2 linked regions of the Lysinibacter sp. HNR genome follow. The protein of the gene in region 1 interacts with the protein of each later gene in a pairwise test. Links are inferred from orthologs where the notes say so. Each region holds a gene or a part of one and is shown on either strand. Other genes may lie near its edges. The genes, in order: FrondiHNR_RS01910 and FrondiHNR_RS10630.

The links.
Region 2: the proteins of FrondiHNR_RS01910 (region 1) and FrondiHNR_RS10630 interact in binary tests that used the Escherichia coli proteins (3 or more experiments, as listed by UniProt). The link is inferred for Lysinibacter sp. HNR from one-to-one orthologs.

Annotation. Positions count from the first base shown.
Region 1 is NZ_CP121684.1:430,450-433,739, forward strand. The notes cover bases 120-3,086. They hold FrondiHNR_RS01910 (sugar ABC transporter ATP-binding protein), read right to left. Parts: upstream 2,439-3,086; coding sequence 801-2,438; downstream 120-800. Other genes in these bases: FrondiHNR_RS01905 (ABC transporter permease), read right to left, coding at 120-669; FrondiHNR_RS01915 (LacI family DNA-binding transcriptional regulator), read left to right, coding at 2,575-3,086. Also shown: more of FrondiHNR_RS01905, read right to left, coding at 1-119; more of FrondiHNR_RS01915, read left to right, coding at 3,087-3,290. UniProt on the Escherichia coli protein: Part of the ABC transporter complex RbsABC involved in ribose import. Responsible for energy coupling to the transport system.
Region 2 is NZ_CP121684.1:2,319,579-2,322,900, forward strand. Bases 257-3,255 are described here. They hold FrondiHNR_RS10630 (ABC transporter permease), read left to right. Parts: upstream 257-1,256; coding sequence 1,257-2,255; downstream 2,256-3,255. Other genes in these bases: FrondiHNR_RS10625 (sugar ABC transporter ATP-binding protein), read left to right, coding at 257-1,260; FrondiHNR_RS10635 (ABC transporter substrate-binding protein), read left to right, coding at 2,329-3,255. Outside these bases: more of FrondiHNR_RS10625, read left to right, coding at 1-256; more of FrondiHNR_RS10635, read left to right, coding at 3,256-3,300. UniProt on the Escherichia coli protein: Part of the ABC transporter complex RbsABC involved in ribose import.

The sequences.
Region 1 (3,290 bases):
TCCGTAGCGCGCGGCGTAGAGCACTCCGGCCAGGCCAGCGAGGGCGCCGCTCAGGGTGAAAGCGATAAGGTTGCGCTTGATTACGTTGAGGCCGTAGAGTTCCGCGGCCTCCGGTTCTGAACCGAGCGCGTAGAACTCTCGTCCGCCCCGGGTATTTTTCATGTACCAGGCGAGGAGGGCAACCGCGACGATTGAGATGATGGTGAGCACGGGGATGGAGAGGATCTGTGCGGTTCCGAGCGAGGTGAAGTCGCGGGGCATATCCTGCGGGTTGATCCTGTTACTTCCGGCCCAGGCAACGTTGATGCCGCGGTAGGCATACATCGTGCCGAGGGTGATAACCATAGCGGGTACACGAGCGTAGGCCACGAGTGCGCCGTTGATCAGCCCGAGAAAGCCACCGCCGAGGATACCGGCGAGGAGCACCGCGGCGATCGGGATTCCCGGGATGTCGATGAAGAGTCGACCCGTGAGGTAGGCGGTGAGTCCCAGGATTGAGCTAACCGAGAGGTCAACGCTGCGGGTGATGATCACCACGGCAACCCCCACCGAGAGCAGGATGTAGATCGAGGGGTTGAGCAGCAGGTTGCGGAAACCGTCGGGTGAGAAGAGGAACTGGTCGTTCACGGTGGTGGCAGCGGCAACAACAACTAGAATCGCGATGATGATGCTGGTCTCGCGCCGTTTAAAGACGGACCCGAGGACCTGTCCCGCCGGGTGTGACCCGGTTTTGCGATGTTCTGGCCGGGGGCGTGTTGAACCCGAACGTGCTGATGTGTCGGTGAGGGGGGTGGGGCTGGTCACCGTTTTTCCTCCGGACTCTGGGTATGTGCTGCGGTTGGCGTGTTGCTGATGCTCTGCGCATCTTCGAAGCTTTGTAGGCTCTTGGTGTTTGAGTCCTGGGGGTTTTGCGTCTCCCCAGTGCGCATGTCTCCGGCGCTCTGTGTCGCCGCAAGCATGACAGTCTCGGCGGTTGCCTCGTCACGGCTGAGTTCTGCGGTGAGGCGTCCCTCGCGCATGACAAGCACGCGGTCGGCCATGCCCAGCACCTCGGGAAGCTCGGAGGAGATCATGAGGATGCCCATGCCCTCACCCGCGAGCTTGCTGAGGAGGCGGTGCACCTCTGACTTTGTTCCCACGTCGATTCCGCGGGTGGGCTCGTCGATGATGAGCAGGTGTGGCTGGGTAGCAAGCCACTTAGCGATAACAACTTTTTGTTGGTTTCCACCCGAGAGGGTGCCCGCTCGGGTGGAGAGTGCGGCGGTTTTCACCTGGAGCGTGCTGGCCCACCCGTCGGCGGTCTTGTTTTCGGCGTGGGCGGTGAGGATGCCTCGGGAGGCAAGCCTGTTGCGGATGGCGAGGGTGATGTTGCGACCCACGGGGAAGTCAAGCACAAGGCCCTGTTTGCGGCGGTCTTCGGGGATGAGGGCGAGACCTGCGCGCATCGCGTCCGTCACGCTGTGCTTTTTGAGTGTGGTTCCCCGAAGCGCTACGGTTCCGCGATCGTAGTTATCCACCCCAAAGACGGCGCGTGCGACCTCGCTGCGACCGGCGCCAACCAGCCCGGCGAGCCCGACGATTTCTCCCGCCCTGACGCTGAAGGAGATGTCTTCAAACATTCCAGCCGAGGTGAGGCCCTGCACCTGGAGAAGCGTGTCTCCGGCCTCGACCTCCTCCTTGGGGAAGAGATCGGTCACGTCGCGACCCACCATGAGGCGTACGATTTCTTCGACACTGGTGTGTGCGGTTTCGACGGTGGAAATGTATTCGCCGTCGCGCATGACCGTGATGATGTCGCAGAGGTCAAAAACCTCGTCGAAGCGGTGCGAGATGAAGACGAGCGCCCGGCCCTCGTCGCGCAGGCTGCGGGCCACGGCAAAGAGCCGTTCTGCCTCAACGCCGGAGAGTGCCGCGGTGGGCTCATCCATGATGAGTACGGTTGCCTTCAGGGATATTGCTTTGGCGATCTCGATGATCTGTTGGTCGGCTATCGAGAGGCCGTCTGCCAGGCGATCCGGGTCTATGCGCACCCCGAGACGTTCGAATATCTCAATTGCTTCCTCCCGCATCGCTCGCCGATCGATCCGACCAAACCTGTTGGTGGGTTGGCGGCCCATAAAAATATTTTCGGTGACGGAGAGGTCGGGGAAGAGCGTGGGCTCCTGGTAGATGACGGCCACGCCCGCGGCTTTTGAGTCGGCGGTTGTCTTGAAGGAGGCATCTCGACCCGAGAGGCGGAAGACTCCCTCGTCTCGCTGATAGAGACCCGCAACGATTTTTACGAGGGTGGATTTGCCCGCACCGTTTTCGCCTACGAGCGCATGGATGCTTCCCGCATCAACGACAATATTTCCCGAGCGGAGTGCAACGACGGAGCCAAAAGACTTGGCTACCTCGCGCAGCTCAAGTGCCGGTGGGGATACGGTGGGTGACGACATTGGCAAAGACCTTTGGTGCTCAGTGAAATCGTGCTTGTGAATCGTTTCAATTATGCGATCTTTTCGATCGTAGGGTCAGACTGAGGCGTTCGTCAAGTTATAGGATGAATTTATTATACGAATGACCTGAACAGACATGAAGAAATGGGAGATTATGGTGGCCGCCAGTGTCAAAGATGTTGCTGCTCGCGCGGGGGTATCTGTGGGTACGGTATCCAACGTACTTAATCGACCCGGTAAGGTGAACCAAGAAACCGCGCGTCGGGTTCACGACGCTATAGAGGCCCTTGGGTTTGTGCGAAACGATGCGGCCAGGCAGCTTCGGGAAGGCCGCAGCCGAAGCATTGGGCTTGTGGTGCTGGATGTGGCCAATCCGTTTTTTACCGATGTTGCCCGCGGAGCGGAAGATCGCGCCGCCGAGCACGATCTCACGGTGCTGTTGGGAAACTCGGACGAAAACGAATCTCGCGAGGAAGCGTACCTCGATCTTTTTGTTGAGCAGCGAGTTCAGGGTGTGCTTCTCTCGCCGCGGGGAGATGTTGGCGACCGCATCGAACTCATGCGCCGTCGCGGGACCGCCGTTGTTCTTGTTGATCGCAGCGGTGCCGAACACGGGGTATCCTCCGTATCGGTTGACGATGTTGCCGGCGGATATTTGGCGGTGAAACACCTGGTAGAGATTGGGTGCAGACGTATCGCGTTTGTGGGGGGTCCGCACAGTATTAGGCAGGTGTCTGATCGATTGGAGGGTGCTCGCCGGGCGATTGCAGACCATCCTGAGATCTCGTTAGAGGCGATCGAGACGGAATCCCTCACCGTTCTGGCCGGCAGGGCGGTCGGTGATGCGATTGA
Region 2 (3,322 bases), 1.9 Mb from region 1 along the record:
GCACAAAACATTTATATCGGCAGGGAACCGCGCGGTGCCGGATTCTTCGTGTCGGAAAAACGCCTGAACGAACAGGCCTCGCAGCTCTTCGGCCGCCTCCACCTCGACCTTGACCCCCGGCACCGCGTGGGAGAACTCACCGTTGCTCTCCAACAGATGGTCGAGATCGCCAAAGCGCTCTCGTTCAACGCTCGAATCCTCATCATGGACGAACCCACCGCCGCGCTCAACGACGCAGAGGTCAAAACGCTTTTCGAGCTTATCGCGCGTTTCAAAAGCCCCGAAACCGGGGTGATCTACATCTCTCACCGAATGGATGAGTTGAGCGAAATTTCCGACCGCATCACGGTTCTGCGAGACGGCAGCTACATTGACACGGTCAACACCGCCGAAACCGGGATGAAAACCGTGATCTCGCTCATGGTGGGCCGAGAGATCACGGGCGAGGTGCGGCCAGACCAGGCGGGGGAGGGGGCGACAACCCCCGAACCCGTTCTCGCCGTCAGCGGGCTCAGCACTAAGGCCCTTCTTCGAAACGTTAGCTTCGACCTGCGCCGGGGTGAAATACTTGGCCTGGCGGGGCTTATGGGGTCGGGTCGCACCGAGGTGGCCCGGGCCATCGTCGGGGCTGACCCGATCAAATCGGGCACGATCACCCTGCACGGAAAACCCGTTCGGATCGGAAACCCCGCGATCGCGGCCTCTCTCGGGATCGGCTACCTGTCTGAGGATCGCAAGGCCTTCGGCCTCCTCCTGGAACGAGACGTCTCCGAAAATATTGCGCTCAGCTCCCTCTCTTCGTTCAGCCGGATGGGCCTTGTGCGTTCCCGGGAGATCCGCCGGGCCGCAAGGGAATTGGTGGGCTCGCTCGCGATCAAAACACCGTCGATCACCCAGCAGGTGAAGAACCTCTCCGGGGGCAACCAGCAGAAGGTCGTGATCGCCAAGTGGCTGACAAAAGACTGCGACATTCTCATTTTTGATGAGCCAACGCGCGGTATCGATGTGGGCGCTAAAGAAGAAATCTATGCGCTACTGAACGAGCTGGTCGCGGGAGGAAAGTCGATCATCATGATCTCGTCTGAGCTGCCAGAGGTGCTGCGAATGTCGCACCGGATAGCGGTGATGAGCGAGGGAAGACTCACGGGCATCCTCGACAATCGAGAGGCAACGCAGGAAAACATTATGGAACTCGCCACGCGCGTCAGCGATGACAGGGGTGCGGGTTCACCGACAAACGACGAAGGAGTCCGCAGATGACAGCCGTAGAAACCCCTGCCCCGTCGGCCCTCGGAGGCCGATTCGCACACAAAATCCGCGGACAATTGCAGCAGCTTTTGGCCTTTGCCAGCCTGATTGCCATCGTGGTGTTTTTTGCGATTGCGAGCCCGCACTTTTTTACCACGTCTAATATCGTGAGCATCCTGGTCGCGGCTACCGTGACGGGAATCCTGGCGCTCGGCACCACGTTTGTGATCATCACCGGGGGAATCGACCTCTCCATCGGCACGGGCATGGTGCTCAGCGGTGTGATGACGGGGGTCTTTCTCACCTATTGGGGGTGGCCGCTGTGGGCCGGGGTGCTCGGGGCCGTCATGTTTGGCGCGCTGATCGGGTTTGTCAACGGGGTAAACGTGTCGATCCTGAAGATTCCGCCCTTCATCGCCACGCTCGCCATGATGCTTGTGGCAGCCGGTCTCTCGCTGGTGATCAGCGGAACCAAGCCGATCTACTTCACCGATACGCCCGGCTTCTCCTCCATCATGAACCTCTCGATCATTCCGGGTGCGCGCCTTCCCCTCGGTGTGGTCATCTTTCTCGGCATGATCGCGATCGCCGCGGTGCTACTCTCGTATACCGTGTTTGGGCGCTACACCTTCTCGATCGGAAGCAACGAGGCAGCCACAGCCCTCTCGGGTGTCAGCGTGGTTCGGTGGAAGGTGCTGATCTACACGGTTTCTGGCCTGTTCGTGGGTGTCGCCGGGGTGCTTTCCGCGTCGCGGTTGAGTTCGGCACAGCCCACGGGGGGAATGGGGCTCGAATTGGAGGCGATCGCGGCCGTCGTGATCGGCGGAACCTCGCTCCAGGGCGGAAAGGGTTCAATCGTGGGAACCGTGATCGGTGCCCTGATCATGGCCGTACTCACCAATGGTTTGCGCATCATGTCGATTCCGCAGGAATGGCAATCGGTTGCGGTTGGCGTGGTGATCTTGCTCGCGGTATACCTCGATATTTTGCGGCGGCGGGGTGCCTAGCGAGTTCCTCGCGGCGGATACCCAAAGACGGGGTGAGCCTTCGGTCTCATCACAAAACAACAGGAGAGTTCAGATGAAAATAACAAAGAAGTTTTTGACTCCGATAGCGCTGGCGGGAGCACTATTGGTTTCAACCGTGGGATGCACTGACGACGACGGTTCGGCCGGCGGCGGCAAGCCAACCATTGCCATCGTATCAAAGGGGTTTCAGCATCAATTTTGGCAAGCGGTGAAGCAGGGAGCGGAGCAGGCCGCGGCAGAGTTTAACGTCACCATCACGTTTGAGGGCCCGGACACGGAGTCGGATATTGACCAACAGATTCAGATGCTCCAGACCGCGCTCGATCGCAGACCTGCCGCCATCGGCTTTGCGGCGCTCGACAGCAGGGCCGCCGAACCGTTTTTGCAACAGGCAAAAGACGCCGGCATTCCGGTGATCGCCTTTGATTCTGGGGTAGACAGCAATATCCCCCTCACCACCGCATCGACCGATAACAGGGTGGCCGCGGCGGAGGCTGCGAAGCATATGGCCGATCTCATCGGCAACGAGGGCAAGGTGGCTCTTGTGATTCATGACCAAACCTCACTCACCGGAGTTGATAGGCGCGAGGGTTTTGTCGAGTACATCAAGAAGAATCATCCCAATATTGAGATTGTCGATATCCAATACGGCGGTGGCGATCAGGCCAAGTCTGCCGATCTAGCCAAAGCGATTCTCTCCGCAAACCCTGACCTCACGGGGATCTACGCGGGCAACGAGGGTTCCGCCGTCGGCGTGGTTCAGGCGGTAAGCGAGCTGGGCCGGGAGGGCGAGGTTTCCATCATCGGCTTTGACTCCGGGCACGCTCAGGTGAACACCATCAAGAGCGGCATCATGGCGGGAGCGGTCACGCAGAACCCGGTCGGTATCGGCTACGAAACGGTGAAGGCCGCGGTTGAGGCAATGAATGGCAAGACCCTACCCAAAAACATCGACACCGGGTTCTATTGGTATGACAAAACCAATCTGAGCGACCCAAAGATCGCCGCGGTTCTTTACGAATAGTTCTTGACGAATAACATAGTGC